2 regions of the Streptococcus jiangjianxini genome follow, and region 2 is predicted to be linked to the other one. Evidence: predicted binding sites of a transcription regulator. Region 2 holds the regulator's gene; the other holds the start of a gene.
What was found. The regulator HrcA, encoded in region 2, represses chaperone genes, less so after heat shock. The targets are predictions, from matches to a motif close to TTAGCACTCNNNNNNNNNGAGTGCTAA.

Region 1 (16,552 bases), on a different contig from region 2:
TACAGCCCACTCACATTTTGGTGGCTTTTGACGCAGGTAAAACTACCTTCCGTACCGAGATGTACGCCGACTACAAGGCTGGACGTGCCAAGACGCCCGAGGAGTTCCGTGAGCAGTTTCCTTACATTCGGGAAATGCTGGCAGCTAGAGGCGTTACTTATTATGATTTGGCTAATTATGAAGCTGATGACATCATCGGAACACTTGATAAAATGGCCGAGTTAGAAGATTTTGACGTCACGATTGTATCTGGTGATAAGGACTTGATTCAATTAGCTGACCACAATACGGTGGTCGAAATTTCAAAAAAAGGCGTTAGTGAGTTCGAAGAATTTACCCCAGCCTACCTGATGGAAAAAATGGGCATCACACCTGAACAATTCATTGATCTCAAGGCTCTCATGGGGGATAAGTCTGATAATATCCCTGGTGTGACTAAAATTGGTGAGAAAACTGGTCTTAAATTGCTTCTTGAACATGGCAGTCTGGAAGGGATCTACGACAACATCGATAGCATGAAACAGTCCAAGATGAAAGAAAACCTCATTAATGATAAAGAGCAGGCTTTCCTATCTAAGACGCTAGCAACCATCAACACCAAAGCACCTATCACTATCGAGTTATCGGACACTGTTTACATGGGGCCAAAAGTCGACGATTTGGCTAAATTCTACGATGAAATGGGCTTTACCCAATTCAAAAATGCCCTAGTGGGAGAGGCTGAAACACCTACTTTTGAAAGTCAATTTAAAGAAGTCAATACGGTTTCTGACAAGCACTTCAGTGACCAAGATTTTTTCTACTTTGAAATGCTCAATGATAACTACCACGTCGAAGAAATTATCGGCTTTGCTTGGGGAACTAAGGAGGCTATCTACGCCTCTACTGACCTAGACTTGCTACAAGCGCCAGCCTTTCAAAAAGCACTTGCTAATCCTATGCAAACCTTTGACTTCAAACGTGTCAAGGTGCTACTGAGTCATCATGGCATTGACATTCCCGCCCCTAGCTTTGACAGCCGTTTAGCCAAGTACCTACTATCTACTGTTGAGGACAATCAACTCTCCACCATTGCTCGTCTCTACACGGCTCTGCCCTTAGAAAGCGATGAAGTGGTTTATGGAAAAGGCGCCAAGCGTGCGGTTCCTGAAAAGGATACGCTGCTCAGCCATTTGGCTAAAAAAGTTCAGGTTCTTATCGAAAGTAAGGAACCTATGTTAGCCAAACTAGAGGAAAATGACCAAATCGACCTCCTCTTTGATATGGAGCAGCCACTAGCAAATATTCTAGCTAAAATGGAAATCGCTGGTATCAAGGTCAACGGTGGCACTTTAGCTGAAATGGCTCTAGAAAACCAAGTAGTCATCGACAAATTAACCCAAGACATCTACGAGATCGCTGGGCAAGAGTTCAATATCAATTCCCCAAAACAATTGGGCATCTTGCTCTTTGAAACCATGGGATTGCCACTCGAATACACTAAGAAAACCAAAACGGGTTATTCAACGGCTGTTGATGTTTTGGAGCGACTAGCCCCAATTTCACCAATTGTGTCTAAGATTTTGGAATACCGTCAAATCGCTAAACTGCAATCAACCTATTTGATTGGTTTACAAGAATATATCCGCGATGACGGTAAAATCCATACGCGTTATGTACAGGATTTGACGCAAACTGGTCGCTTGTCATCAACTGATCCTAACCTACAAAACATCCCAATACGGCTGGAACAAGGTCGCCTCATCCGTAAAGCCTTTACCCCTTCAACTGACAACGCTGTTCTTCTTAGCTCTGACTATTCGCAAATCGAGCTTCGTGTCCTTGCTCACATTTCAGGTGATGAACATTTGATTGATGCCTTTAAACACGGTGCGGACATTCACACGTCGACAGCCATGCGTGTCTTTGGCATTGAAAAACCAGAAGATGTGACCAGCAACGACCGTCGCAATGCTAAGGCTGTGAACTTCGGTATCGTCTATGGCATTTCAGATTTTGGCCTTGCCAACAACCTAGGCATCCCACGCAAATTAGCCAAAGACTACATCGAAACCTATTTTGAACGCTACCCTGGTATCAAGAATTACATGGAAACTGTCGTTCGAGAAGCCAAGGATAAAGGCTACGTTGAGACCCTCTTCAAACGCCGTCGCGAATTACCAGACATCAATTCACGCAACTTCAATGTGCGTAACTTCGCTGAGCGGACAGCTATTAACTCTCCTATCCAAGGAAGTGCTGCGGACATTCTCAAGATTGCCATGATTAACCTAGACAAAGCTCTAATAGACGGCAACTTCAAAACCAAAATGCTCCTTCAAGTGCATGATGAGATCGTACTGGAGGTTCCTGAGGATGAAATCTCTGCAATCCAAACCTTGGTCAAAGAAGTTATGGAAGCAGCCGTTGAGATGACGGTTCCCCTTCTAGCCGAAGAATCATACGGAAAAACCTGGTACGAGGCTAAATAGATAAGCATTATCATCTCCTACGAGGGGCAATCTGCTCGATGGATTTTTATCAGTCATGCTGGGGGCTTTAGAGGCTAGGTTTTGGTCAGTCACGCTTACTTCACCAGCCGAGAAACCCATACAAAGTCTTTCTTCTCATGAGTTATCCTTATATGATATGCCCAAGGGATAAAAAATTCCCAAAACGCTAGTTTTCTCCATCAATGACACTTTTACGTGTTTCTTCTACTATTTGCCGCTATCATAGATTTCCGACTTACCGACATCAGGTTAACAGGTCTATCTAGTAGCATCTAGTAGCGACTTTAGGTTAGTTTTCTTAATCCTTCTCATTCTCGAATCAAGCATTGACGTAGGAAATGTTGCAGATAAACAGCAGGCTTAACCAGACACTGAACAAACTTCCTTTTTGGAGGTTTGTTTTTTGTATAGTTACTTGCTAAACAGAACAAAATCTTAGTAGCAGAAGAAGGAATCACATACGTTTTTAGATCTGATTGAAAAGCACTTAAACAACAGCACCTCCATCTTTCGCACAGTTTTTTTAAACTTCTTCAAGGTCAGAAATAAAATTGAAAATACCGTAAGCATTTATCCTAATTCAAGGTCGCCAACAAGCTTATCAAAGTCACCGAGCTCAGTTCTTTAGATTTTTCGAAACTTTGAAAACCTAAAAAGCGTATTTGTCTCGCTTCGAACCTAAAAAAGAGAACCAATCTGATTCTCTCTCGGTGTTAGCTATAAGTTAACCTCCTACAGTTGACAATGAGCCTTTTTTCAAAAGAAAACACAAAAGGTTGAAGAAAAAGTCCATTTTGGATATTTTTCTTCAACCTGATTTGAGACACTATATCTCAGATTCTTTTCAACTGTTACATCATTCCACCCATTGGATCCATGCCTGCTGGCATTGCTGGGGTTTCTGGTTCTGGTTGGTTTGCGACAACAGCTTCTGTTGTTAAGATAAGGCTGGCAACTGAGGCTGCATTTTGAAGGGCTGAACGGGTTACTTTAACAGGGTCAATGATTCCTGTTTCAATCATGTCTACCCATTCACCATTTGCAGCATTGAACCCTGTTCCAACTTTGCTATTTTTAAGTTTGTCAATAACAACAGAGCCTTCGTAGCCCGCATTGTAGGCAATCTGACGAACTGGCTCTTCAAGCGCACGAAGAACGATGTTGCGTCCTGTTGCTGCATCATCTTCAAGTTCAAGAGAAGCTACTTTGTCAATCACATTAACAAGTGCTGTTCCACCACCAGCAACGATACCTTCTTCCACTGCGGCACGTGTTGCATTTAAGGCGTCTTCAATTCGCAACTTCATTTCTTTCAATTCTGTTTCGGTTGCTGCACCAACCTTAATCACAGCTACACCACCAGCTAACTTAGCAAGACGTTCTTGTAACTTCTCACGGTCAAAGTCTGATGTTGTTGTCTCCAATTGAGACTTAATCAAGTTAACACGATTGGCGATAGCCGAAGCTTCACCTGCTCCCTCAACAATAACCGTGTTATCTTTGTCAACAGTAATTTTCGCTGCTTGTCCAAGAGCTTGCATTGTTGCGTCTTTAAGTTCAAGTCCAAGGTCTTCTGTGATAACTGTTCCGCCAGTCAAGATAGCGATATCTTCAAGCATAGCCTTACGACGATCACCAAAACCTGGCGCTTTGACTGCTACAACATTGAACGTTCCGCGAATTTTGTTAAGAACCAAAGTTGGTAGAGCTTCGCCATCAACGTCATCAGCAATGATAAGAAGTGGACGATTAGTTTTGAGAACTTCTTCAAGAAGTGGCAAGATGTCTTGGATATTTGAAATTTTCTTATCTGTAATCAAGATAAATGGATTTTCCAGATCAGCAACCATCTTCTCATTATCAGTTACCATGTATTGTGACAAGTAACCACGGTCAAACTGCATTCCTTCAACCACTTCAAGTTCTGTTTCCATACCACGAGATTCTTCGATAGTAATAACACCGTCATTACCCACGCGCTCCATAGCTTCAGAGATGTATTCCCCAACTTTTTCAGAGCGTGATGATACCGCTGCAACTTGGGCAATCGCTTCTTTACCAGAAACAGGTTGAGCGATTTCTTTAAGATCAGCAACTGCGGCAGCAACTGCGGCTTCAATACCTCGGCGAATTCCAATGGGATTAGCACCTGCCGTCACATTTTTAAGTCCTTCGCGCACAATTGCTTGTGTCAAGACAGTTGCTGTCGTGGTACCATCTCCAGCAATATCGTTCGTTTTTGAAGCCACTTCAGAGACTAATTTGGCCCCCATGTTTTCAAAATGATCTTCTAGTTCAATTTCTTTAGCAATGGTTACACCGTCATTTGTGATAAGTGGTGAACCAAAAGCTTTTTCAAGAACGACATTGCGTCCTTTAGGACCAAGTGTTACCTTAACTGTATCTGCTAAAATATCAACACCACGCACCATACTTTCTCGTGCATCTGCTGAAAATTTAATATCTTTTGCCATAATTTAAGATATAAAGGGCATCAAACGGACAATAACAAAATAGTGTTTTTCTTTTTGCAGCCGTCCGTAGCCCGTATTCAGTTTCAACCGATACGAACTAACCCTCTCTCCTTTCTATTCTTTCTTATTCTACAATCGCAACGATATCTGACTCACGGATGATTGACAAGTGATCATCACCGTCTTTGACATCAATCCCTGTACCATTTTCAACTAAAATCTTATCTCCTACAACAACGCTTGGCGCTACTAAATCGCCATTAAGTGTGCGAACACCTTGTCCTACAGCTACAACAACTGCTGTCTGAGTTGCTTCGTGAGAAGCACCTGCTAGCACAAAACCGCCAACTGATTTCTCTTTTACTTCTTCAAAAGTCACGACCACACGATCGCCTAATGGTTTTAACATCATATGCCTCCATAAGGATTATTTTCATAATAGCTTTCGAAATAAACTGCATTAGCACTCTGGATACTAGAGTGCTAGCTATTACAAAAACTATTATAGCACTTGGTCAAAAATAGTCAAAATAAAAACGCTAAAAACTAAAATGTTTTCAGCGTTTCATTGTCTTATTTTAATTGACTAAGTTTGATTTCAAAATCTTCGATGACTTTCGAGACATTTTTCTTACCTCGATAGATACCGTAGCCGAATAATAGCATACCTATACTACCAATAATGATTAAGACGAGACCTAAAGCCGTTACCCATAGATTAACCTGATGAAAGAGGGCGAACAAAACGACTCCGATACTTGACACAATAAAGAAGAGCGAGAACCACCGTCCTAAATTGTCAATCATATGTTTTTGATAGGCTATCTCTGTCTCATAACCTTTAATCATTTTTTGATTCGTCATCAGATTTTACTCCTTATAGTTAGTTAGTAAGATAGACCTGGATCAAAGAATCCGACAAGCACACCAACAAAAGCAATAACTACCAAAAGAAGCATTACCTTAATAGGTGACATGTTTTTCTTCGCCATTAACCACCAGCAAAAAACGATAAAGATAGCTGTCAATAACCCTGGATACACAGCATCCAATTGATCTTGCAAGACAAGGTAGGGGTTTTTAGCACTACCTAGACTAAATGCTGTTTTCACAGACACCCAGGTCGCAGCAACCGCACCAATAACCATACCACCGACAATTCCGATAGCTTTACGAATGGCAATTCCTTGAGGTCCTACAAGGAATTCTACTGCTTTATCCCCAAGCTCATAACCTTTAAAGTAAGCAAAACGCATCCCAAAGTAAGCTAGCAAGTTCCAAACAACGATATAGAAAATAGCACCTGCTGGGGAGCCGCCAGTTGAAAGACCTAGCGCAATCCCTAAAAGAACAGGAATCAAGGTTCCGACAATTAGCGAGTCACCAATACCTGCCACTGGTCCCATAAGACCCGCACGCATCCCATTAATAGCTTCATCGTCGACTGGCTCACCATTCGCACGCGCCTCTTCAAGGCCCGCAGTCACACCGACAACAACTGTTCCAAGCTGTGGTTCGGTATTGAAAAATGCTGTATAGGTTTGCATGGCATTCTTTTGAGATTCCTTGTCATCATACAGTTCTTCAATAATTGGAAGCATGGATGTCAAGTAACCAAACGTTTGCATATGCTCTTGAGAGAAGCAAGTCAAGTGTCCATAATACCAATGATGAAAAGACTTAGTCAACGTCTTCTTAGAAATTTTCTTCATACCAGTCATCCTAAATATCCTCCTCTTCTTCGTCATCTTCTAACTCTGCTACCGCTGCAACCAGACGCGAATTTGCCTTCAATTTTGCCATGTCAATTTCATAGAACAAGAGGGCAAAGATAAGAGAAATAACCGCACTTGCTACCAAGTTTAAGCCCAATGAAGCAGCCAACGTAAATCCGACAAAGAATGGAATAAAGTCTGTAACTTTTTCAACCAATTGTTTAAGAAGGATAGCAATCCCTACACATGGAAGAAGAGCACCAACAGTAAAGAGGGTTTTCATAGCAATACCGTCCATAGGGAGTGCTGATTGGAGAGCTGTTACAGCTGACGCCCCTAATTTACACATGATGAGTGTCGGTAAGAATGAGAAAAGGAAATGTGAGATCCAAGGAAGTCCCCAGTCAACCATGTAAAGTTTTTTGAAGTTTCCTTCTTCAACAGCCTTCCAACCAATATGTTGCCAAGCCAAGTTCATCGTTGCTGTACCATAGAAAAGAACGGTACCAATCGTTCCTACAAGAGTTCCCATTGATTTGGCGAGGTCAGCAGCCTCACCTGAGCTAGCAGAAATACCTTGTGCGGTAATAGCTACCATAGCGAGTGGGATACCGATATAAGACACCGCACGCACGTCAGCAGATACCGTACCACCTGGCGTTACCAAGGCGATATAAACCAACTGCATCGCTACGCCACAAACAATCCCCAATTTCAAGTCTCCCAAAATGAGACCGCAGACAAGTCCTCCAACTAGGGGACGACCGAGTGTGTAGTTACCAATACTTGAACCACCCATCCCTGGCATAGATGCTAGACTAGCAAATAGCCCAAGTAAGGCAGCTTGAAACCATGATATTGTCATCGTTTATCTCCTTCTTAAAATCATTAATAACCGAATTTACTTCTAAAATCTGACCAATACCCAATAGAGACATCTGGTAGCAGTTGGAATTTTACACGATAGCCTGCTTTTTCAATTTCTTCTATTGCTGCTGCTTCTTCTGGAGTAATCGATTGGTTATTACCAAGTTTGATAGCTCCTGGACGATCATTAGCTGGACCAACGATAATTTCTTTAACATCTCCTGGAACAAACCCTTGATCTACTAGTAGTTTTTTCATGTCTAATGGATTTTTTGTAATCACAAAATAACGTGTATCTGAATCCAAAACTTTTTGCGATTTTTGACCAAAAGCATCAACTGTCCAGACAAATGTTTTCTTATCAGAAGCACCTTTATAAGCTTGTGTCAGAACTTTATTAGCTGCTGCTGCATCATTAACGGCAATGAGACCATCACAAGGATATTCTTTGGCCCAGCGGGTTACGGTTTGACCATGAATCATACGGTCATCAATACGTACAAATGAAACTGACATAATATTTTCCTCTTTTCTTTTTATCTTCAAAAATAGACCAAACGAGTCTAAGCATTTTTTTCATCATATTACAAAACAGTCAACTGACTATCAAATATCATCATCTTCTTCGTCATTAGTGGAAGTTGTAGCAACTTTGAATTCCTGCAAAGCTGTCTGTGCCTCTGGCAAAACAGCTGCTACAAAATCATCCCCCTCAAGGGAATCTTTCATGACGACAGATGTAACTGCCATAGGTAGGTTCATTCCTCCCAGAACAGTCGCTGTTTGGAGTAATTCTTTTTCTTCTAAAACACCTAATGCTGTCGTTAGGGGGCTTCCACCAACAATGTCTGCAAGAACAACTACCTGATCATCTGTGGTAAGATGATCAACTGCTTGATGAAAGTCTTTCGCAAAATCATCAACCGAAGAGCCATTTTTTAGACCAACCGCGATAACGTGATCGATTTTATCTTCGGCAAACATCGCTAAGGAGGTTTTCAAACCTTCTGCAAATCCACCATGGCTGACAAGAATTAAGTATTTCATAGCTTTCGTCTCCTTTTTTCTTCTTTCATTTTAAAACTTTTGAAAGCGGTTTTTAATTGCCAGATGTCATGATTCTTCGTGGACGATTGTCATCATAAAAAATGACATTTGTCATATCAGTCGCAAGTGTACTCAAAAACACCATTAGAATAACTCTAATGATGTCTTACCTATCTTAAACGTTGTAGTAATTTCTTCTCAATAATAGCTAAATCAGTGTCTACGGTTTCTTCTAACAAGGATTTGGTTAAGAGATAGTCCGCTTCTTCATAAACAGTATTGAAGCGTTTAAACTTGGGTTGATTAAACCCATCTGTCATCATGTGATCGACTGTTGAAACTCTTAATGAATCAGTACCAAAATTATCCTCTTGTAAAATATCACTCGTATCTTCTGAAGCCATAACATCCTTTAGAACCGATATTCCTTGAGACTGCTTGACGAGTTCTTGTTGAGAATGCTCGTCATAAGTCAGTATTTTTAAGAGTTCCCAAGCTAATCTCGTATGCTTGGTTTGAGAAGATAGGGCAAAAAGTGAGCTATCAACTTGCGTGGCTTTAACATCTTTATCAGCACTCGGCATGGGGACACAGGTCCATTCAAATGTTGAATATTTGGCGATATGATAGGGGTAGGGCTTATAAGTGCGATATTCTGCCATCGTCATCGGTCGAAAAATAACCTTTCCTTGGTCAAAATCTTGTGATGTAACCTCTTGTGTTCCAGATAAAGCATCCAATTTCATCATTAAATCCATCGCACTTTTTGTCTTATTAGTATTCAAATGAATCTGACTACCATCTTCAGAAAACATCTGATTACTATAGGCAGCCATCGCATTTTTCCAATTGTAACCCACGATACCAAACTGGTCCAATTGCCCATCACTATCTGTGTCCTTAGTTGCTGACCTTGCTATCTTATAAAAATCAGAAATAGACCAGTCGGCATCAGGAACCTCAAAACCACTTTTCTTCAAGAGGTCCTTATTAATACACATCATAATAGGATTACTCTCAAAAGGAAGGGCGAATTGCTTATCATGATACTGTCCTGCTTGATAAGAAACATTGTAGAAATCATTTGTATTAATGTCTTGTTTCACTAAAGCGTCTAGGCTCTTCAAAGAACCTATAGACGTTAAAAGGTTAAAATCATTTTCAGGAATCATAAAAACATCTGGCTGCTGACCAGCTGCAACTTTTCCAGATAACCAATCAGAATAATCTGATTTTCGAATACCGCTTTCATAAACAACATCGACACCTGGATGAGCCTTTTCAAACCGTTTGATAATATCATCCAAAACACGATTATTCTGTCCTTGTGGAACATCCCAACTCGACCCTTCATGGATTCCTAAATGTAGCGTAACCTTTCTTGGACGCTCCATCCATGACAACAGTAAAAACAAGCAGGGTAATGTGATTACAAAAATCACTGCCAGATTTATCCGTCTTCTCCTAGTCATCTAAATTCTCCAACTGTCTAGTAGTTACACCTGTTTGCACCGCCCAGATAGCCAATTGGGTACGATCACGTAGCGCCAACTTAGATAAGACATTTGATAAATAATTTCTCACTGTACCTTCTGAAAGAAATAACTTTTGCGCAATTTCTTTATTCGATAAACCAAAGCCAATTTGTTGGATAATCCGCCATTCTGCTTTTGACAAATTCGAAAGCTCTGTTTCATCGACTTGTATCGTGTTCTCCTGCTGAGGCATTTGAGAGAAGGCTTTAAACACCTTAGTAGCGATATCAGGATTAATCATAGCGCCACCATTATGAACCGTTTGAATGGCTTGATATAGGTCATCCATAGAAACACCTTTTAAAAGATAACCTGAAGCACCGTATTTAAGCGCAGAAAAGATAAATTCATCATCGTCAAAAGTCGTTAAAATGATAATTTTTACATTAGGAAACTGTCTTTTAACTTCTTTAGTACAGATGACTCCGTCCATCTTTGGCATACGAATATCCATTAGAATAACATCAGGAAGCTCTTTGTTAATCTTCTCCAACACTTCAAAGCCATCTGCCACCGAAGCCACAACGTTAATATCTTCATGAGCAGATAGCACAATCTTTAAAGATTCTCTAATTAGCTCTTGATCGTCTGCAATCATTACCTTAATCATAGTAACTCCTTATCCTTTGGGAATATGAATGATTGTCTTAAAACCATCATTTCCATTAAAAGCAATCCGACCACCAATAATAGCCAGACGTTCCCGCATCTGCATCAAGCCATAACCAAATGTAATCTCATCAGCTCCAACACCATTATCTTGAATGCACATCACAAAATCCTCTTCTTCGTAGAGATGGATGATCACCTTGCTGGCATGGCCATGCCGAACAGAATTGGTTATGGATTCTTGCACTACTCGGAAAATAATATCCTCTACAGCAACGCTCAAATCGATGGTCTCCCATTCATAGGAAAATGCAATATCAATCCGAGAGACCTCTTGATACTCTTTGATAACCTTCCCTAAGGCATCTTTGAGCGTACGACCTTCTAAAGCATCAGGACGTAATTTGTTCAAGGATCGCCTTACATCAACTATCCCCTCCCTAACAACCTCCGACACACTGCTTAGTTGTTCCTTAGCCTTACTAGGATTAATATCAATCAAAACTCTAACAGCATCAATCCCTGCAGAAATACCCGTCAGCGCATGACCGAGCGTATCGTGAATCTCACGAGAAATACGTTTTCGCTCCCTATCTTCTGTGATTTTTTCTGTCAAAGCCACATAGCTATTTAACTCAGCATTAACCTGAGAAACCATACGAACCTCCTCTTCCAGATTATGCTTTTCACTGATGGCAAACATAATGTAGGAAATTAAGGAAATAATAAAGACAATCAGATTTAAAGACGTTAGTAAATTTTTAATGAAAATCAATGAAATCCTTAAATAAACAGGTAAAAAACTAATGTACGTGTCAATAGCCGGTAAAGGCATAATGGTCGATAAAACATTGACATCAGTCACCAAGAGAAGACCAAAACTTAATAGGATAAAGACAAGCCAATATCGCTTCTCTAGCAGGGTATACATGTCTCTGGAATGATAGAAGACATCCGCAAAAACCAATAATAGAAAGCCATTATAGGAAAACTGCAAACTGACCAGTAAAAACAAGGTTACCAGCAATTCACAAGCTACCCACTTATCCCAAAAGTCAGTTGGCTTCTGAGTTCTTAAATAATCCCTGTAAAAAATCAACCCCATCAAAACAAAAAATAAAGATATTGCTGATATAAAGATAAAATCTGGTCTGTATGGGATACTCTCCATCTGTTCCAACAAAGCATGACTATCACCTTGATTAATGATGATCTGTGTGGAAAAAAGATAGACAGAGGCATAGAAAATAACGGCCATAAAATTGATAAAGACAAGGAGATACTTGCTAATTTGAACTAACTTCAATCGTCTCACTACTGCCACCCTCTTAAATCATAGTTACCTATTGATTTTTTGGTAATCAATGTCACAGGAATAACAACCTTGGAATCAACTGTTTTTCCTTTTGAAATCATCAAGGCTAGTTGAGCAGCCTTATGCCCCATAGCCAACGGAGACTGGGCTACCGTGGCTGTAACATCATCTGTCGTTGCCAGTAAATTTTTCATATCAGGAGCTCCATCAACACCATAGATAAGAACTGACTTTTCGATATCATTTTTATCCAAGGCTGCAACAGCTCCGATCGCCGCAAGGTCATTTAATGCCATCACCACATCAAAGGATTTTCCAGATTGTAACACACGTTCAACGACTGGCATGGCAACTTCCGTCTGTCCGAGACTTTCTTCTTTTGAAACAATCCTAAAGCGTTTGTCAGAAGCAATGTTATCCGTAAAGCCCTTAATTCGCTGATTTCCTGACACTGCATCTCGATGCTCTAAAATTAAGATATCTGCTTTATCTTTTCGAGATTTTAAATCTTCTGCCAGTAAAGCGCCTGCCTGATAATTGTCTGACACGATTGTTGACGTGACAGCTACCTTATCAGATAGCTGGCTGTCAACAACGATAACCTTGATACCAGATTTTTCAGCTTTTTGAACCATCCGCTTAATGGCTACATCATCACTTTTGACAGGATTCAGGATAATGACATCCATTTCTTGATCAATAAAATACTGAATCTGCTCAACTTGTTTCTTACTACTTAGGGCAGGGTCTCTTGTGAAGACAGCACCACCTTGTTCAGTAATTTCTTTTTCAATTTCCGCATTAATCACTTCATAAAAAGGATTATTCATAGTCATATAAGTCGTTCCGACTCTCAAACGGTTCGCCACTGTTGTTTCAATCTGCTGATTAATATAAATGACAGAGACTAATACAGTAAGCATCAAGAGGATTAAAAGGCCGATTATGTTTCTGAGTGATCGCATCTTACTCCTATCACGTTTTGGTATTTTTGTGAAAATTATAGCATTTTTTGAGAAGCATAAAAAGGGGTAGTATTAGTTCTTACCCCTATAAAATATTTTCCAAAACTTCAGCTATCCCATCACTATTGTTATCTGCTGCAACATTTCCAATAGCCTGCTTAACCGCCTCTGGCCCATTTGCCATGACATAGCCATTACCTACCGCCTCTAACATGTCAAGATCATTGAAATTATCCCCAAAAGCATATGCCTCTTGAAGATTGGCGTCATAGTGAGCAGCCAAGCGAGCAACCGCTCGTCCTTTCTGAATTCCCGCTGCCATAATTTCTAAATAATAAGGGTAAGATTTTGAAATAGAAAGGTCTGAATAGCCTTGTTTCAGAACTGCCTCGACTGCTAAAATCTCTTCCGGTTCTCCCATCAATAATAATTTATGAATCTCCCTAAGTGAGTTCAAATCATCAAGTGCCGCCTCTTGAGAAGAGATACCCACAACATCTTCTTCCCTAGAAATCCATTTATTGGAACGATCTTGTGATAACCACTTTTCACCACTATAAACATTCCAAGCAATACCTGGATGCTCTTTTTCTAAATACCGACAAATAGTGATTCCCATATCGGTTACCATCGGTGAAGAAGCAATCTCTTGACCATTTTCATCTTGAATATAGGCACCATTGTAAGAAATGATTGGTGTTTTTGGTAAGAAGTCTCGAATAATTGGTTTAATGGCTTCAGGCATTCGGGCTGAAACAGGAACAAAAAGATTACCATTTTCGACAGCAGACACAATCGCATCTCGAGTGCGCTGCGTTACCTGTAATTGATCATTAATCAACGTTCCATCAATATCGCTAAAAATAATCTTGACCATAAATACCTCCTTTTTAGCAGTTTAGCATTTTTTGAAAAGGCTTACCAGTGACGATTGTCATCAAAAAAGACTAGATAAAGGTCCAATCTAGTCTCTCTATTTAATGTTTTAGTTGTGGGTATAATACCTATTTCTTTTTTTAACATAGGAATCTATCAAGTGGTTGCTTGAGATACCAGCTTGCCATTTTCCAAGCTAATAATATCGTCAAAATAAGGCTTCATTTCCTCTGAAAGATGATGTGTAATAACAATAAGGGAATAGGTATCATCAGAAAGAAGTTCTTTTTCAATTGACTGGGCTAAAGCTGCATTTAAGCTTGAAGTACTTTCATCCAATAATAAGAATTGACTACCATTGAGAATAGCCCTTGCTAGTGAAATGCGTTGTTTTTGCCCACCAGATAAATCTAACGCTCCTTCACCAATTAAGGTATCTAATCCTTTGGTTAGTTGATTGATTTCATTAGTTAGACAAACTTTTTGAATCACTGATTCTATTTCCTCATCAGAAAAATCATTATTTAAAGTAATGTTTTCACGTATGGTTCCATTGAAAATATAAGGCGTTTGCTCAACATAGGTTATTTGAGAGCGTAAGCTACTACCATTTATGGATTTCAACACCTGACCATCAAGTTCTATCGTTCCTGAATCATAGTTTAAACTACCAGTTAGCAATTTTAAAAGGGTTGACTTTCCTGTACCACTAGGTCCAACGATACAATATTTTTTACCTTTTTTAAACATATAGCTAGCGTTAGAAAGTATCTCATTATTGCCTAAGGTCAGATTAACCCTATTCAACTCTAACTTAGTATTTAAGCGAACATTTTTCAGTTTCATATTGTCATTCAGCTGTTCTTCTTTGCTGGCATTAAAGAATTTTTGATGCTTTTCAAAAATAGGGAAGGCTGCTTTGATTTCTATAATATTGGAAGAGAGGTTGCTAACACCATTGAAAATATTAACACTAATATTTGAAACAGAAAGAATATCACCAAATGTTAACATTTTTTGTGCGACAAAAATACCTGAAATCATTAAACTTCCAATTTGTCCTAAAACATTACCAAATGCTGCTAAAAAGGTTGCCACACCAACAATTTTATAACTATCAATTTCAGATTTTTGAATACTTTGAATTTCTTTATCTGATTTGGAAACCAAAAAATCTTGTTTATTGAGTGAGAAGAGACAAGTAAAACCATTATAAAGATTGGCGATACTAGCTGTAAAATTTTCTTGACTCAGCGTTAGTTTTCCAAAGACAGAAGCCAATTTTTTATCTGCTAGTTTAGGTAAAATAAGGTTGATAATAGCGAGGGCTACAATAACTAGCATTAATTTCCAGTTGAGGAAGGCTAGTGCAAAAACAGATAATAACACTTCAATAATCGCTTCCACGATCGTGTATAACCTCTTAAAGCCCTCATTGCTAATTCGATCACTATCAGTTGTTAACCATGAAACCATCTTACCACTGGTATATTCGGAAGATTGGTTGGGCCGGTACATCGCATAGCTGGACGATATGTCGCTACGAATATCTCCAATCATTTTTTGTCTAACAAACACATCATACCAAGTTTGAAAGGCAAATAATACAACATAGCCAAAATATAGACTAGCACACAGAATAACTTTAGAAAGAAAACTATCGGTTTCTCCAGCTAACAAGCTATTAAAAGCCTCAGCTGTCAAAAATGCTGACCTTAATTTTAAAATAATTGAGACTATAATAACGGCTAATAAAAGCAAGTTTTCTTTATATCTTCTCTTTAAATAAAAAAACATCTATTTCCCTCTTAGACTTTCTTTCCAAAGTAAGTGATTATTATAAAAGTTATATTCGGCGACTGTCATGTTTTGACTAACAAAAGGGGCAAGAATTAGTTGTCCCACCATAAAAGCTGACATGTAACCATTTAAAACACTACCGCTATTTTCATTAATATGCTTCCTAGTATCTTCTAAGCTCTTTTGGATATAATCGCACATTAATTTAGCTGAATCATAAGAATTGATGACATAAGCTGTTTGGAGTAGAGGGCCATATCCTGATTCGATAACCGGGCAAGGAAGCTGCTTTTGCATAATTGATTGCGCTAGGTTATACATTAAGGTGTAATCATCCGCGGCATTAATAATGATATCTTGTGACCCTAATTCCCCAGCTAGAGCAGATAGCTGAGATAAAGAACTAACGTAGGTAGAGGAGGTTACTATCTGAGCAAGATTTGTATAACGCTCCTTTAAAGCGTCTACTTTATACATTCCAATGTCAGTTGTAAAATAAGCTTGAGCCCCTAGGTTTTTCTCCTCTACTTTATCACCATCAATTAGAATAAATTGCTGGAATCCCATTCTAATTAAAACATCTAGAATATGGCTTCCTACTGTCCCCAAGCCTAATATCACTATTTTGACAGATTTTCTATAACAGTTAAACTCTCGAAAGTCAGTGTCAGGAAAACTATTTAAAAATAAATCAGATCGATTCAAATTGATAGGATTGTCAAATCGTTGTAGAAAATGTTTATCTAGTAAATAATTGAGAATATCTTGTTTCTCAATACTAGATAACTCAGAATAGTTTTCTATGTCTTGGCGATCTTTAAACTCTGACAGAAAGTCTAAAAATTGAAATACTTTTG
Region 2 (16,552 bases):
CCTGTTTTAGCATCGACTTCCAAGCTTGCCTTGAAAATCGTTCTGACCTTATTTTCCACCGCTGTACCTGAAGCTGTAAATCCTGTAAAATCATGAGTCCCCACCAAATCCTTGATGGCTTCTTGCATGGAGGCTAAGTCCAAAGGATAAGGGTAGGCTGTCGCATAGTTTCGCATCATGGGATTCTTAGGACGTCCTGTATCAACGAGAAATTCATATGTTTTGCTATGCTTACAATAGCGAGCGTGAAAATCTTCTGAAACAATGCTGACATCAACAACATCAATGTCATCTGGACATTGCGTGTCTAAACCAAAACGTAATTTTTCCACATCACGCACCTGGGGCAAATCAAAGTGGATGACCTGTCCATAGGCATGTACACCAGCGTCAGTTCGTCCTGCCCCATGAATGGTAACAGCTTTGCCACTGTTTAATCGAGACAGAGTCTTTTCAATTTCTTCCTGAACGGTTCTCGCTCCAGGCTGTCTCTGAAAGCCTGAAAACAAGGTTCCGTCATAAGCAATAATCGCTTTATATCGTGTCATAACCTTGATTATAGCAAACTTTGACCATTTTTCAAAATCAGTGAAAGGAGTCAAGCATCAGGAAAGTAAGGTTTGAAGCACAGATGTGTTATCATATAAGAAAGCGATTACAAAGGAGTTGTGTTATGAAAAAGTCTGTTAATATTATCTTAATTATCGAAAGTTTATTATTTTACAGTTGCTTTGTTCTGGATTTTGATTTTTTATTTCCGAATCATTGGGCAACTGTTGTCACCCTCATCATTAACCCTATTCTCTCTTTAATTGGGGTAATACTAGCTATCTGGTACAAACGATGGCTATCGATGTTTGGCTTAATCATGTACTTCTTTTCCTTTCCTATTAGTATGGCAGCTGGCTATCTGCTAGAGGCCTTCAAAGTTGGCTGGGACATCAGTCCAACATCTCTTTATGTCATTACCGCCCTTTGGATCGTTTTTCTCATGATTGCCTTTTTTACTTATCGCAATCGTCATAAAATCACTAATAGGCTCGATAGAATCACCTTTTCTATCATCTACCTACCAGCGCTTCTTGTGCTTATCGCGATATCACTTTATGTTGCCAGCCATTTCTAAAAATCTCTTCGTCTGTTTTACGGCGTCTATTGCCATCGCTCTTATAACATCACACTGTAAATCGCTCTTTGGCAAATGCCAAGGCGATATATGCAACTCGATCCTTAGTCTCAAGATCAGCGTCGTTGCTTAGTGTTCTCACATCCCAAACTTCAGCATCTAGATTATCAGCTGAGTAGAAAAACTGGAAGTGATTGATGCTTCGGAAGTCGGCTAAAGCCGCAATAGCAGAGCATTCCATGTCAACACACACCGCCCCTTGGACTTTGCGCCTAGCCATCTTGTCAGGTGTTTCTCGATAAATACCATCTGTCGTCCAAACCTTACCTTCTGTGTAGGAAACATTTTGAGCATCCAAAAAGGTTTTAAAATCCTCGTGAAAATCCTGATTAACGGCAATCTCATCGCTAGGTGACGCGTAGTGAAAACTAGTTCCCTCATCACGAAGCGCTGCTGTCGGAATAATGATGGAGGTTTCTTGAATAGTGCTATCAAGAACCCCACAAGTACCAAATACCACAAGATTTTTCATGCCCATAACAATTAAGTCTTCAAGAATCGCTACACAGGCTGCAGCACCAACGTAGGCGTTAAAAAAACCAAGCTGTTGACCATTAAAATCAACTTCATAAATAGGAATAGCCAGATTAGCTACACTAGTTGATGCAATAAATCGATGTGGTAACTCGTCCAATATCCTCTCGAAAGTCCCACGAGCAAAGCAAGTCACCACCGTTTCAGGAAAACCGTCGATAGGCTCATTAATCATGTTTGGATTAATAATGGCTTCTTTGTTGGTATCGAATTCTTCAAGCAACATAGGCAGATCTCCTTGGGAAAGTTTAAGATAGTTTAACACCTTTTCCAGCTAGAATCAAGAAATCCCCAATCAAGCGATTGGGGATTCTTTTTTACAAATCATCAATAGCATCTTTGACTTTATCAAAGAAACCTTTTTTCTTTTGAGGATGGACTTTCTCACCACCAGCTTCAGCAAAAGCCTGCAGTGCTTCTTTTTGCGCATCGTTCAACTTCGTTGGCGTTACGATATTGATCGTCACATGCTGATCACCTTGACCATTACCACGAAGACGTGGCGCACCTTTACCTTTGAGACGGAAGGTTTTACCTGTTTGTGTACCAGCTGGGATGGTCAATTCAACGTCACCATGAACGGTTGGAATATCGACCACATCACCGAGTGCCGCTTGGACAAAGCTGACATTCATGTTGTAGTAGATGGTTGCGCCTTCTCGTTCGAACTTATCACTCTTCATAACATTGATAACAACGAAAAGGTCTCCGTAAGGGCCACCATTATGACCAGCTTCACCTTGACCCTGAAGACGGATTTGCTGACCAGTTTCAACACCAGCGGGGATTTTGACATCAACTTTGTGGTTTTCTTTTTCATGACCTGTACCATGGCAAGTTGTACATGGATCTTTGATTTCTTGACCGGTTCCATGACAGACATCACAGGTCACTTGGCGACGCATCATACCAAGTGGTGTTTGGGTATCGACATTGATAACCCCTTGTCCATGGCAACGACCACAAGTAACAGGATGGCTACCTGGCTTGGCACCATTACCACCACAGGTATGACAAGTCGCTTCGCGGCTATAAGTAACCTCTTTTTCTGCACCAAAAATAGCTTCTTCAAACTTGAGGTTGACACGGTATTGCAAATCATCCCCTTGGCGAGGAGCGTTTGGATTTCGGCTAGCGCCGCCTCCTCCAAAGAAACTTGAGAAGATGTCTTCAAAGCCACCAAAACCACCAGCTCCCTCAAAACCGCCAAAGCCGCCAGCTCCACCACCAAAGCCACCTTGGGCTCCAGCTGCACCGTACTGATCATAGGCAGCACGTTTTTGACTATCACTTAGGGTTTCATAAGCCTCCTGAACATCTTTGTACTTTTGTTCAGCTCCAGCCTCCTTATTGATGTCTGGATGATATTTTTTGGACATCTTACGATAAGCTTTTTTAATTTCGTCCTGCGAAGCATCCTTAGAAACCCCCAGACGTTCATAAAATTCAGTATTGTTCATAATTAAGATACTAAGAGCGATCAGAAAGCGATTGAAAAATAGGAAAACGCCGACGTGTCGTAGACACTAGAAGTTTTATCTTTTTTCCGAGCTTTCCGCTCGCGTTCAATTTAGTTCCTTTCTTGTAAAGTTAAAATGGAGACAAGTTTCCCGCATACATTAGACGGGTTCAATTCCTTTCTATGTAAAGGTACTATTAAATTCCTAAAAAATAGGTATCCCACAGACGACGAATGCGCCTAGGAAGTTGTTTTCACAGAGTCACAGACGCACTCATTTCAACTCTTTGGTGAATGAAATACTTCTAGCAGCCATATTCAGTTAAGAATACTTGTATTCCTTTCTATAAAGGTGTTGTTTTTGGACAAGTTCCTTAGGTGACGTGGGCGGAAGCTATCACTAAAGGCGTTCCATTCCTTTTGGGCAAGCCTAGGTTTTGCCACCCCTCATTACAACGGACTTGTCTGTCTCTGGCGGTCTTCGACCGCCTTGCTGTCGCTGTTTACCCAAAAACAGAGGCTGGGTTGCAACCTCTGTGATTGGATGTATTATTACAACGCTAGATACTGTATGCATTTCGCCTTTTTGTTTAAGCAACTTAACCGTTGGCTCTAGTTTCTAGACTCACGCCATAAAACTACCCACCAGGCATGTTACGACGAGAGAAAAGCGATTCGATAATAATTGCTTTTCGAGCTAGTAAGGCGTTTAAGCAAGTCGCCATAGCGGTAACCATTACCTGAAGAGCTACTTTAGTAGCCCTTCTTAACTCGCCTCGCTTTCGAATTTTCAAGCTCGGGATAAAAACGTCCCCAGACGTCTTTATTTCTCAGTAAACTCTCCGTCTACGACGTCGTCACCTGATGCGTCTGCGTTTTCTGCTCCTTCTGCTCCACCTGCTGCTTGTTGTGCAGCGGCAGCTTGTTCATACATTTTAACAGCAAGAGCTTGTGCTTTTTCGTTAAGAGCTTCTAATTTAGCTTTCATATCGTCAAGGTTGCCAGATTCTTGAGCTGCTTTCAATTCATCAAGAGCTGATTGAGCAGCATCACGTTCTGTGTCAAAGCCTTTGCCTTCAGTTTCTTTAATTGTTTTTTCAGTAGCAAAGATAGCTTGGTCAACTTCATTTTTAAGGTCAACTTCTTCTTTACGTTTAGCATCTGCTTCAGCATTGGCTTCAGCATCTTTCATCATGCGATCAATTTCTTCTTCAGAAAGTCCGTCGTTAGATTTGATAACGATGTGTTGCTCTTTTTGAGTTCCAAGATCTTTAGCTTTAACAGAAACGATACCGTTTTTATCGATGTCAAATGTTACTTCGATTTGAGGCACACCACGAGGAGCTGCAGGGATATCAGTCAATTGGAAACGTCCAAGAGTCTTGTTATCTGCTGCCATTGGGCGCTCTCCTTGAAGAACGTGAATGTCAACGGCTGGTTGGTTGTCTGCTGCTGTTGAGAAGACTTGTGATTTAGAAGTTGGGATTGTCGTGTTACGATCAATTAGTTTTGTAAAGACCGCACCCATTGTTTCAATACCAAGTGACAACGGTGTCACATCAAGAAGGACAACGTCTTTCACATCACCAGTAATCACACCACCTTGGATAGCAGCCCCCATTGCAACAACTTCATCAGGGTTAACTGACTTGTTTGGTTCTTTAGATGTTTCAGCTTTCACAGCTTCTACAACAGCTGGAATACGAGTTGATCCACCAACAAGGATTACTTCATCGATTTCAGATACTGACAAGCCTGCATCTGAAAGGGCTTGACGAACTGGAATTTTCGTACGTTCTACAAGATCACTTGTCAAATCATCAAATTTAGCACGTGACAATGAGACTTCTAAGTGAAGAGGACCAGCGTCGCCTGCTGTGATAAATGGCAAGCTAATTTGGGTTTGAGTGACACCTGAAAGGTCTTTTTTCGCTTTTTCAGCAGCGTCTTTCAAACGTTGAAGCGCCATTTTATCTGATGAAAGGTCAATACCGTTTTCTTTTTTGAATTCAGCGATTAAGAAATCAATGATTTTTTGGTCAAAGTCGTCACCACCAAGTTTGTTGTCACCTGCCGTAGCAAGTACGTCAAAGACACCATCACCCAACTCAAGAATAGAAACGTCAAATGTACCACCACCAAGGTCAAATACCAAGATTTTTTCATCTTTATCTGTTTTATCTAGACCGTAAGCAAGCGCTGCCGCTGTTGGTTCGTTAACAATACGTTCTACTTCAAGACCAGCAATTTTACCAGCATCTTTTGTTGCTTGGCGTTGTGCGTCATTAAAGTATGCTGGAACTGTGATAACAGCTTTTTCAACTTTTTCACCAAGGTAATCTTCAGCATAACCTTTAAGGTATTGTAGAATCATAGCTGAAATTTCTTGTGGTGTGTACTCTTTTCCATTAGCAGCTACTTTTTCAGAAGTTCCGATTTTTGATTTGATTGAGATAATCGTTTCTGGGTTTGTAACTGCTTGGCGTTTAGCAGCATCACCAACGATGATTTCACCATTTTTAAATGAAACAACTGAAGGTGTTGTACGGTTACCTTCTGGGTTAGCGATAATTTTGCTTTCTGTTCCTTCAAGAACTGCAACAGCTGAGTTAGTTGTACCTAAGTCAATACCAATAATTTTACTCATTTTTTTCCTCTTTTACTTTATTTTTGTGATAATTTCCTTCTGTACTTGGGACGTGTCGACAATTGAATGTCATCACATTGCCTACTTTGAAGCGTTGGATTCAAAGCCCTTTTCGTAACAGTAACTTGAGCTGCCATTACTTTCATCACAGTGGAAATTATCATACTAGCAAGCCTTGGACTTGCTTTCCTTTTGATTACTTTATAGTTTTACGACGTTGCGGTCAAGTCGTTTATTACGACGTGAGCGATTAAAGCCGCATTTATTTTAATCGCGAGCTAGTAAGCAGCTTAGGCAATTCGCCATAGCGTTTGCCGTTTTCTGATGAATTGCTTTAGCAACCATCAGAAATAGCTAGTTGTAAACCACCACCATGGCCGGTCTTAACAATCGGTCATGCAGTTGATAGCCTTTTTGGAAGACCTCTGCGATAGTATCTGCTGGATGGTCGTCATCCGCTGGTAGGGTTTGGACAGCCATATGGTAATTGGCATCAAATACATCCATCGGAACTTCTTCGACACCTTCTTCTTTAAAGGCTTGTAGTAGGCTCTCACGTGTCATTTCAAGTCCTTTTTTGACATCTTCTGTCAAGCCTTCAACGGCTAAGGCACGTTCCAAGTTATCCAAACTTGGCAAGATTTTTTTAGCTAAATCTTGTGAGCGATAGCGTTGTAAACTTTGACGCTCTTCACTAGCACGTCGTTGAATATTTTGCATTTCCGCGTGTGCACGCAGATACTTATTCTCGAATTCATCGGCACGTTCATTGGCCAATTCTAATTCTGATTTTTCAGTAGCTTCTTCTGATTCGACAGTTTCATCAACAATCTCTTCAGTGTCGGTTTCATTGTCAATCGTTTCATCAACGATTTCTTCGTTTTTAATATCTTCTGACACAGCGTCACCTCTTTTTATTCTATATCTTAATTAACTTCGTAATGATTACCACTTAAATAGCGATAATAATCAGCCAACTTCAAAGCTAGGACTCGACTAATCACATTAATCAGGCTAATCGCACGTCGATAGTCCATTTCGACAGGTCCGATCAAACTCAAGAGAGCAAAACCTCGATACGGTATCAGGAACTGATGTCGAATGACGGTTAGATTAGCAAGGGCGGGTTCACTACTATCTGCCACCTGGATAGTGGTCGGTTCTTCCTCCGTCAAATGATTACGCATTTCAATAGCCACCTTAGACTCATTGTCCAAGAACTGGTAAGTCGCTAAATCCGCATAGCTTAAAGCATTTACCTTGCCAGAAATAAGGATAGTCTCACGGAAAAGTCCTTGAAAAATGTAATCAAATAAGTCCAAGATGTTATCTGTAGTGCTAAAGTACTTGTGGATGACCTGCGGCACTTCTGTCAAGAGCTTGTAGTGAATATCAAGAACTGCTTTACCAAGAAAGCGCTCGTTAACCAAGGCATTCAAGGTTTCCAAATCTTTGGTCAAGAAATTCTTAGGAATAGCGAATTGAACTGTAACTGGTTTGGAGTCATCCAACATCATTACTGCTAGTGCATCATGATTGGATAATTGTACGACTTCAAAATTTGTCAATCGCTGATGTTTAGGCTCCACATCTAAAATCACAGAAGTATAGCCTGTCAAATCAGCTAGGAGATGACCTGCTGTAGCAAAAATATCTTCTAGACGAAAAGCTTCATAATCAAAAGCTTTAATCACCTGATAGACATCCTGCTCATCGATACTTTCCAATCTCAAAGAGTTTTGAACGAAATATTGAAAGCCTGCTCGACTCGGTAAGCGACCACTAGACGTATGGGCTTTCTCCAGAAAGCCAAGTTTTTCTAGCTTAGCCATGTCATTACGAATAGTTGCTGAGCTAGAATCAATCGAACCTTGTAATGCTTTAGAACCGACTGGTTCATGCGTTTGGGTGAACATTTCGATGATTAAGTTCAAAATATCATTTTGTCTTGGTGTAATCATGGAACCTCCCTTTACGCTTTAGCACTCCTTTTTGTAGAGTGCTAATTTATAATTCTAATTATACACCTCTAGTTGAAGAAGTCAAGAGAAAAACTCAAAAAATTAGCACTCCTTTTTATAGAGTGCTAATTTGTCTGTTTATCGTATTTTTCGAGGTTATATTCTTTAATGATCTGTTCCAATTGATTAGCATAATCATCATCGTGCGTGAAATCATAGCGGTAAAATGCTTGAGTAGCTACACTAATACTCGAAGCGGTTGCTAAGATTTTATACAAATTTTTATTGGCTAGACTACCATCCTTGAGTCCTGCTAAATAAATTTCCAAAGCATGATTCCACGAGGGGTAAATAGCATAATCTCTTTCAACTTCACTAACATTACCTTCGTTGCGTTCCATATTTTTCAGACGAATACTATCATCACCGGGTTGGGCAGGAATCGCAAATAAATTATGATACTTAGCAGCTAATAAATTTTGACCAAAATTGGAATCATAAGCCGCCTGAGCAATTAGGACAGATGGTCTGATTCCATAATAGGTTGACAACTCTTGAACTTCAGGAGCAATTTTTTCAATAAATCGTTCATTGTCCAATCCAGTTGCAACTTTTTTCTCTGCCGATAAACTTCGGTAATTCAAAACAAGTGGCAAGATGCCAATCAATACAAAAGCAATGGTAAGACTAATAAAAAATGAAAATTTAAAACGTCGTCTCACTCTATTTCTCCTCCAATTGCTTAATATAATTTTCCAAAGTCAAGCCGTGCTCAGTCATATAGCGCGCAGAATCTTTACCCACAAATCGAAAATGCCAATCTTCATAGCCAACACCGGTAGAGGCCGTCTCCCCTTCTAGAAAACGAAGGACGAACCCATAGTCAGGAGCCATTTGATGAATTTTTTCCATACTAGCCTTATCCGCTTGATTCAAAGCATCCACAGTACTCAAATCAATAGCGAGACCAGTTTGGTGTTCACTAGCTCCCGCTGGTTGGGAATAGGTTTTGACTAATTGTTCTGCTTCTTGATCACTCAAGCTAGGATCGTTAGCCTTTTCCTGATTTACATATGATTGGAACAATTCCTTTTGGTAGGCAACACTGCGGTAACCAGAAATCAAATGAAAAGCAGGGTCTACTTCCTGGGCTGCTTTTAGAAAGGCTCTAACATTTTCAGCAATTCGCTTATCCACAGTGATGTTGTCAACCGTCTCTAAATCAGGATTTAGCTCTGGTGTGATATGATCACGGTTCACCAAAATTAGCTCCCAATCAGAAGGCGAGACCTTGGGCAAGTCTGAAATTTGCGATGTTTTCTTTGGTGTTTTTTTCTTTTCAGAAACTTGCTCGGCTGGCTCGATTCTCCTACTTCCAGTGGATCTTTGGGAGTCTCCTTGACTTCTAAACCAGAATAGCCCACCGACTAAGACTAAAAAAGCGAGTCCCAAAATGACTAGAGACGATTTCCCTAACTTACTTCTCATTTGCGTTGATGATCTCTCTTCCTTTTTCACGGTAAGATAAGTCTGCTACAGCTTCAATACTAAATTGACCATCTTTATAGGTCACGACTGAGATACTTCCATTTTCAATACGCTGTTTTTCTTGATTGTTATCAATCAACCATATAAACGTACCGATAGTCATACCATGACTGACCACAATAGCATTGCCTCCCCCTTGGCTTTCTATTTCTTTAGCCATAGCTTCAAAACCGTCGTAGATACGTTTGCTTAAAACATCCCAAGGCTCCGCCCAGTTGGCTGTATCGACTTCCACGATACTTTGAGCAATATCGGGGTAAGGCATTTCATCTAATGAACGACCATCTGCAAAGGCAACCGTTCTTGGAAGAACACCCTGGAAAAGGTCACCATCATAACCGCCATCAAGACTACCAAAACACCATTCACGAATACGTTTATCGCGTTTATAGGGAAGACTTTCATTTTCTGTTTCACGAAGGATAATCTCCATGGTCTGCATGGTACGCCCAGAATCACTTGAAAATGCCGCTTTGAAAGGAATACCGGATGCTTTCAAACCTACACCGAGTTCTCGGATACCCTCTTCACCAAAGGCCGTCAGAGGAGTATCAGACCAACCCTGTGCGCGACCAATCGTATTAAACATCGTCTTTCCATGTCTTGCAATATACAATTTCGTTTCTGTCATGCTAACCTCCATTCTTCCCTACATTATACCATAAGATAGTAACAATGCGATAGACAGCAACTCTCTTAAGCACGCCCTAGGCATGAAGAAAATACAGGTAACAATTTTTTTGACACATACATTTTTTCAAATCACTGTTATGACAGCTGTCCAGCAGGACGACTCTTCCCTCTTTTTCAGGGACATTATCATGCATTTCTTACCTAAAAATGGCAGCTTAATCCAAAAACTGTTTTCCCAAACCAAAACTTTCCTCAGGCATTTGACAGCTTCCTTAAGCTTTTTACCTACCAGAAAAACCTGCCATAAGTGACAGGTTTTTAACTTTTTATTTAAATAACATCTTGACTGATCGTTTTAGTAAGCATAAAACGACCATCCAATTTGAACGACCTTTTCATCAAGAGATTTTCTTAGTGGAAGACCATACCACCATCAACAACAATCGTTTGACCTGTGATATAGTTAGAATCTTCTCCCGCAAGGAAACCAACAGCATTGGCAACATCCTCAGGTTCTGATAAGCGTCCCAAGGTAATATCTTTGGCAAAAGTGTTCATGCCCCATTCATCATCTTTTCCAGCATTTTTACCAACCTGATGCGCAATATCATACATCATAGGAGTTTTGACAATACCTGGTGCATAAGCATTTACAGTAATACCTTCTGCCGCCAAGTCTTTAGCCCAGGTCTGAGTGATACCACGAACCGCAAATTTAGAACCACCGTAGACCGTCAAGTTAGGATTTCCTTCACAGCCAGCTTGAGAAGTCGCATTGATGATCTTCCCACCGTGCCCTAGGGCTCTGAAGTGCTTGAGTGCTGCTTGACCACCCCAAATAGTTCCACCAACATTAATCGCAAAAGTGCGTTCAAACTGCTCAGGGGTAATGGTATCAAGAGGTGTTGTCGGTGCGATCCCAGCATTATTAACCACAACCGTTAAGTCTCCGAAGTGTTCAACAACTTTATCAAAGGCTGCAAACACCTCATCACGATTGGAAACATCTGCCACTACTGCCAAAGCATCCTTGGAAGATAGCGCCTCAACAGCTTTTTGGGCTGTTTCTTCATTATAGTCCAAGATCCCCACTTTGAACCCATCTGCATGGAGACGTTTCGCAATAGCAAAGCCAATGCCTTGCCCAGCACCAGTAACAATAGCAACTTTATTCATAGATCGTACCTCTTTTCTTATGTGCTATGACACCCATTATAAAACTATTGAAAAAAAAGGCAAGCGTTTTTATTGGTACCAACACTATTTTGACACTGACTTATTGATAAAATCAAAAAAATCCTGCCACGAATGACAGGTTTTTTACTTCTAGTTAAATTAGGAGATTAAAACTAGAAAGGAGATTAAATCGGAAGCGAGGTTGGAGATTATTGAAATGTATCGAACAGTCAATTTTTAAGAGAGAGAGTTCCTCGCCTCTACACGTATTAGTTTATCACATCACCTAAATTTAACCAGTCAAAAATCATGAAATGTCATTTTTTCGTCCTGAAATGTTATTTTCCCATTTCGCGATTAAGGTTTTGACTTTCAAACGTGAGACTAGGCAGGACTCCCCATTTTCAAAATAAACTAATTGTTCAATCTTATCAACACCACTCACATTGTCTAAATTGACTAAAAATGATCGATGACTTTGGTAGAATTTATCACTCATTTTTTCAATATCTGAAAGTCTAGCATAAAATTCTAGACGTTCTGTTTTCGTCCTTAAAATGACTTTATGTGCCGTTTGCGAGGTTTCAAAATACAAGATGTCATGAAGGGGCACTTTAACTTGTGCTTTAGCAGATTTATAATCAAAATACTCTATTTCCGTCTGCACCCCTTTGGATAGACTAGCAGTGTACAAAATACTGTCGCGAACCTGATCTTTGAAATCATCCGGATCCAGCATCTTATCAATGAAATCATAAGCAGCAACCTTATATTTAAAACTGATGGGGGCGAATTCTGAGTGTGTTGTTACAAAGACAATCACTGCGTTAGGGTCCATCTGACGCAACTCTGAGGCAACTTCCAAGCCTTTACGAGCCTCATCTTTGATCGTAATATCAAAGAAAAAGAGCTGATGACTGCCTCTTTCTTTGACGTTCTCGAGTAGCTTTGAGGCTTTGCTATAAGCTGCTAAATGACGTGTAGATAAGTTTTCTTCTTTTAATATCTCTTTGATCGTTCCCAATAATCGTTCTTGTTGACAGACATTGTCTTCTAAGATAAAAATATTCATGGCTCTGGTCTCATTTCTAGAATTTGGGTGAAGCTATGATGTCCCATCTTGGTAGATAGGACGGTTTCCGGATAGTTCTCTAAAATCTGTCGAACATTGGCTAAACCTATCCCTCTATTTGGTCCCTTGGTCGAGTACCCTTTTTGAAATACTTTAGATATATCAACACTATCCTTGCTTATGCTGTTTTCAACAACGAGTAATTGACTGCCTTCTCTCTTAAAGAAAGCAACGCTGATGTGCGGTCTGCGAGATTCTTTGGCGGCTTCAATGGCATTGTCTAAAAAGACAGACAAGACAATAACCATATCCAAAACATCCAGATAAATCTCATCTATCACATCTGGAATCTCTAAAAAAGCTTCAACATTTTGGCTTTGAGCCTCAATCATCTTAGTTGATAAAATACTTTTAATGGGAGAGACTTTTAGATTAGCTAAACGTCCTAATTCGTATTGCGAACGGTCAACTTTCATTTCTCGTCCTTCAATCAGCTTCCCGTAAGCTGCTTGAATGGCTTCCAAATCGCCCTTATTAATGAACGTACGCAAAGTGTTAAAAGATCGTTCATAATGCTCCTTAAAACTTTGAATATCGCCATGTAACTTTTCAATATGCTGGTTATAATCCTCTAGCGCTTTGATTTTTTCAGCCTTGGCCGCTGCCAGTTTGCGATCCATTTCTAGTTTTGCTTCATGATTAATTTCGGACAATAACCAGAAATATAGGAACATGTAAATAAGCAGAATCTGCTGACGGTAATCCCAAAAATTAAACGAGTTTGGAAATAAACGCCTTGCTAAAACACTATAGGTAAAAATACCATAATAACTCAGTAAAAGGCAACTAAACCTATTCGACAAAAAATTCTTTTTAGCCGTCGACCCTTTTTGGATATATTTGAAATTAAGGTTTAAGGTTTTATTCAAAAAGTAATAGGTAGGAAAGACAGCACCGTAACTAATGTATAATAGAGCATATTCTTTACTAAGCACTTCAGGGCTGATGTCTAGCAGCGGCGACAGCAGGTATAAAGCCATTGCTCTAGCAAAAATATCCACAGTCACAACCGGAAATAAACTATAAAAGATATATTTGTAAAAACTTTCCTTTGGATTTCGATAGTAATAAATGGCCAAAAACACACTAAAAATAAAAGGAGAGGTCTCTAATCGATAACAGTAGTTAAGGATAATAAGCAAAAAAGCAAATGGGAATAAATACCGTTTTTTGATAGTGATATCGCTAATGTGGAGAAATATCAACCAGTACATCATCCACATGATCACAAATGCTAAAAAGTCCTTAATTAACTCTGAGCTCATGCTTCCTCCTGTTCATTTGAATGGATGATCAAGGTATCCTTAGCCATGTAAGAGCCACTTGCAAAAGCCTTTGAAAGGTTAGGGTTATCTTGAAAAATCTTTTGGATATGGTGTGATCCTTTGTCCATGTTATCTAAAAAAGGACTTTGACGATCGAATGACAGGCAGCCAGAGACTAATGTTTCTACAGACGTGCTATAAGAAACACTTATTTCATAGTCATTCTTAATTGTTTTAATCACTAGCCTTAAACTTGGCTTTTTACTGAGTTTAGCATGATGGGTCCCCAGTTGCAGCATATGATGAAGCAAAGTAATAACATCCTTTTGATTTAGCATAGGAATATCTTCTGAATCAGGTAGCAACACCGAAACCTGAGCACCTAACCGTTTCGCTTCCAACAAATCCTTGGTAACAACCATTTTAATATGATTATTGGCTATCGGAATCAACTGGTAGAATAAATAATCGTCATCTTCCATTCTATCTTGGGATTTTTTCAATACTTCTTCAAATGAATCTCTGATCTCATCAATATCCCCATAATAGATACTATCCTTCAAACTAATCAAGATATTGTCATAGTCATGCTTAAAAGATCGGATATTTTGATAAATGCCCTCCAAATGGTGGCTGTATTGTTCCAAATTAACCAAATATTGCTGTTCTTCTCTCTCAACATCTGACACATAACGTTCCCTAGCTTTTCGATTTAAAAGCGTTAACATATAAACCATAACCATAACAGAAACAAAAAGCGTTACACGGTCATAATTGGCCATCACTGATGGATGATCAAAGAATACCACATAATGAACAATATAATAAAGAAAAAAGAAACCATTCATGCCATAAATATAACGTTGAACCTGTTTATCCGGAATTTTCAAAATGGTTGGGTAATCTAGCCGAAAGAGACGTCTCAAAGCTCTAATTATCGGTATTAAGAGCAAGAAAATGATGATTGTCACCCAAGGGGTTAAATAGGCTGGAAAATGAATTCCCCTTAATAAGGTTGGAGCAACAAAAATATAAAAATACCTTAAGAGTAAGTCTACAAGGACTACTGATAGTCCAGTATAAAATAAATGCCTACAAATGGTTCTTTTCTCTTGGTCCAACAAAGACAGCAGTAAAAAAGTAAGCCATAGAGGTAGAAAGACATTTTCTCGGATGATAATTGCCAGGACTATTGATAATACTAAATAGAAAGGGAAGTGATATTTGTTTAGTTTTCTCTGTCTCAAATCTTGGTAAATAAACCAAATCGCTGTGAATTCTAGTAGGTACTGTTCCATTCCAAAAAATTCCATCTATCCCTCCCTTCTGAATGATTCGGTGAGCATCATATATTCTTTCTTAATGTCGATAACATTAGAAAAGAAGAGTCAGGTAAGTCCCGCTCTTCTTCTGCTATTAAAGACTTTGCAACATGTTGTCAATGTGTTCAATAGATTTATCGCGACCCAACAGATAGATAGTGTTTGGCAATTCTGGTCCATGCATTTCACCTGAAACGGCAATACGAATTGGCATAAAGAGGTTTTTCCCTTTGATTCCTGTTTCTTTTTGAACAGCTTTGATTTGTGGGAAGATATTGTCTGGCTGGAAGTCTTCATCTGACATAGCTTCCAGCTTAGCTTTAAAGGCTTCAAGAACTGTTGGAACAGTCTCTCCTGCCATCACTTCTTTTTCAGCATCAGTTAAAAGAGGGAAGTCGGAGAAGAATAGGTCCGTCAATGGGACAATCTCATCGGCAGCTGTTAGCTGAGGCTTATAGAGTTCCACCAATTTTTCAGCCTTATCAGTCAAACGACCAGCTTCTTCAAGGAAGGGTTTGCAAAGCTCAAATACCTTGTCAAAGTCTGCATTCTTGAGGTAGTCATTACTCATCCAATCCAATTTCTTTTGATCAAAAGCAGCTGGAGACTTGCTAAGGCGATGTTCATCAAAGAGATTAATTAATTCTTCACGAGAGAAAATCTCATCTTCACCACCAGGATTCCAACCAAGAAGAGCGATAAAGTTAAAGACTGCTTCTGGTAAATACCCTTTGCGACGGTAATCCTCAATAAACTGAAGAGTATTCGTATCACGTTTTGAGAGTTTTTTACCTGTTTCAGAATTGATGATCAAGGTCATGTGACCAAATTCAGGCGCCTCCCAACCAAGGGCTTCATAGATCATGAGTTGCTTTGGCGTATTGGCAATATGGTCATCTCCACGGATAACGTGAGAGATTTTCATATCATGATCATCCACAACAACAGCAAAGTTGTAGGTTGGAAAGCCGTCTTTTTTCTGAATAACCCAGTCACCACCGATATTGCCACCTTCAAACTCGATATCGCCTTTTACCATATCCGTCCATTTGTAGATGGCTGTCTCATTAACCGCCAAGCGCACCGTTGGAATAACGCCTGCGGCTTCACGTTCTGCGATGTAGGCTTCCTTTTCATCTTCCGACATGCCAAGGAATTCGTTGATATAACGTGGGGTCTCACCCGCATCTTCTTGGCGTTTGCGTTCAGCCTGTAATTCCTCTTCGGTAACGTATGATTTATAGGCTTTCCCTTCATCCAGTAATTGTTGGATGTATTTTTGATAAAGCTCTAGACGTTCAGACTGACGATAGTTTTCATGTGTCTCAGGGCTTTCATCCCAATCCATCCCCAACCAACGAAGGTTTTCGAGTTGACTGCGCTCACCATCTTCAACGTGACGTTTACGATCTGTATCTTCGATACGGATAATAAATTTACCATCATGATGGCGTGCATAGAGGTAGTTGAATAATGCTGTACGGGCGTTACCGATATGTAAAAGACCCGTTGGGCTTGGTGCATAACGCACACGAATATCGTTTGACATGTCTGTCTCCTATAATATTTTTTTATCAATAGCTTTGGGCAAATACACATTCTTTTGTCCTTGCCAATCCATACCATTATAGCACAAGTCAGCTTGGTCAGCTAAGAAAATGACAGAAGATTTCTGATAAAAATTCTTAC

Region 1: the regulator HrcA is predicted to act here: its motif matches at 5,427-5,453, upstream of groES (co-chaperone GroES).

Annotation. Positions count from the first base shown of each region.
Region 1 covers NZ_JBEHGL010000011.1:60,119-76,670, reverse strand. The annotation lists gene polA (DNA polymerase I) at 1-2,471, shown strand, start outside; gene groL (chaperonin GroEL) at 3,344-4,966, opposite strand; gene groES (co-chaperone GroES) at 5,091-5,375, opposite strand; gene ABP870_RS06390 (DUF202 domain-containing protein) at 5,540-5,830, opposite strand; gene ABP870_RS06385 (PTS system mannose/fructose/sorbose family transporter subunit IID) at 5,854-6,687, opposite strand; gene ABP870_RS06380 (PTS mannose/fructose/sorbose/N-acetylgalactosamine transporter subunit IIC) at 6,689-7,546, opposite strand; gene ABP870_RS06375 (PTS system mannose/fructose/N-acetylgalactosamine-transporter subunit IIB) at 7,570-8,064, opposite strand; gene ABP870_RS06370 (PTS sugar transporter subunit IIA) at 8,155-8,595, opposite strand; gene ABP870_RS06365 (ABC transporter substrate-binding protein) at 8,766-10,067, opposite strand; gene ABP870_RS06360 (response regulator transcription factor) at 10,060-10,740, opposite strand; gene ABP870_RS06355 (sensor histidine kinase) at 10,750-12,054, opposite strand; gene ABP870_RS06350 (substrate-binding domain-containing protein) at 12,054-13,019, opposite strand; gene ABP870_RS06345 (Cof-type HAD-IIB family hydrolase) at 13,105-13,896, opposite strand; gene ABP870_RS06340 (ABC transporter ATP-binding protein) at 14,052-15,692, opposite strand; gene ABP870_RS06335 (ThiF family adenylyltransferase) at 15,693-16,552, opposite strand, start outside.
Region 2 covers NZ_JBEHGL010000005.1:16,521-33,072, reverse strand. The annotation lists gene truA (tRNA pseudouridine(38-40) synthase TruA) at 1-548, opposite strand, end outside; gene ABP870_RS03825 (hypothetical protein) at 674-1,126, shown strand; gene ABP870_RS03820 (nucleoside phosphorylase) at 1,176-1,946, opposite strand; gene dnaJ (molecular chaperone DnaJ) at 2,038-3,180, opposite strand; gene dnaK (molecular chaperone DnaK) at 4,003-5,826, opposite strand; gene grpE (nucleotide exchange factor GrpE) at 6,181-6,726, opposite strand; gene hrcA (heat-inducible transcriptional repressor HrcA) at 6,753-7,787, opposite strand; gene ABP870_RS03795 (glucosaminidase domain-containing protein) at 7,913-8,509, opposite strand; gene ABP870_RS03790 (M15 family metallopeptidase) at 8,511-9,275, opposite strand; gene ABP870_RS03785 (histidine phosphatase family protein) at 9,265-9,966, opposite strand; gene ABP870_RS03780 ((S)-acetoin forming diacetyl reductase) at 10,380-11,144, opposite strand; gene ABP870_RS03775 (response regulator transcription factor) at 11,452-12,216, opposite strand; gene ABP870_RS03770 (sensor histidine kinase) at 12,213-13,541, opposite strand; gene ABP870_RS03765 (hypothetical protein) at 13,538-14,854, opposite strand; gene gltX (glutamate--tRNA ligase) at 14,958-16,412, opposite strand.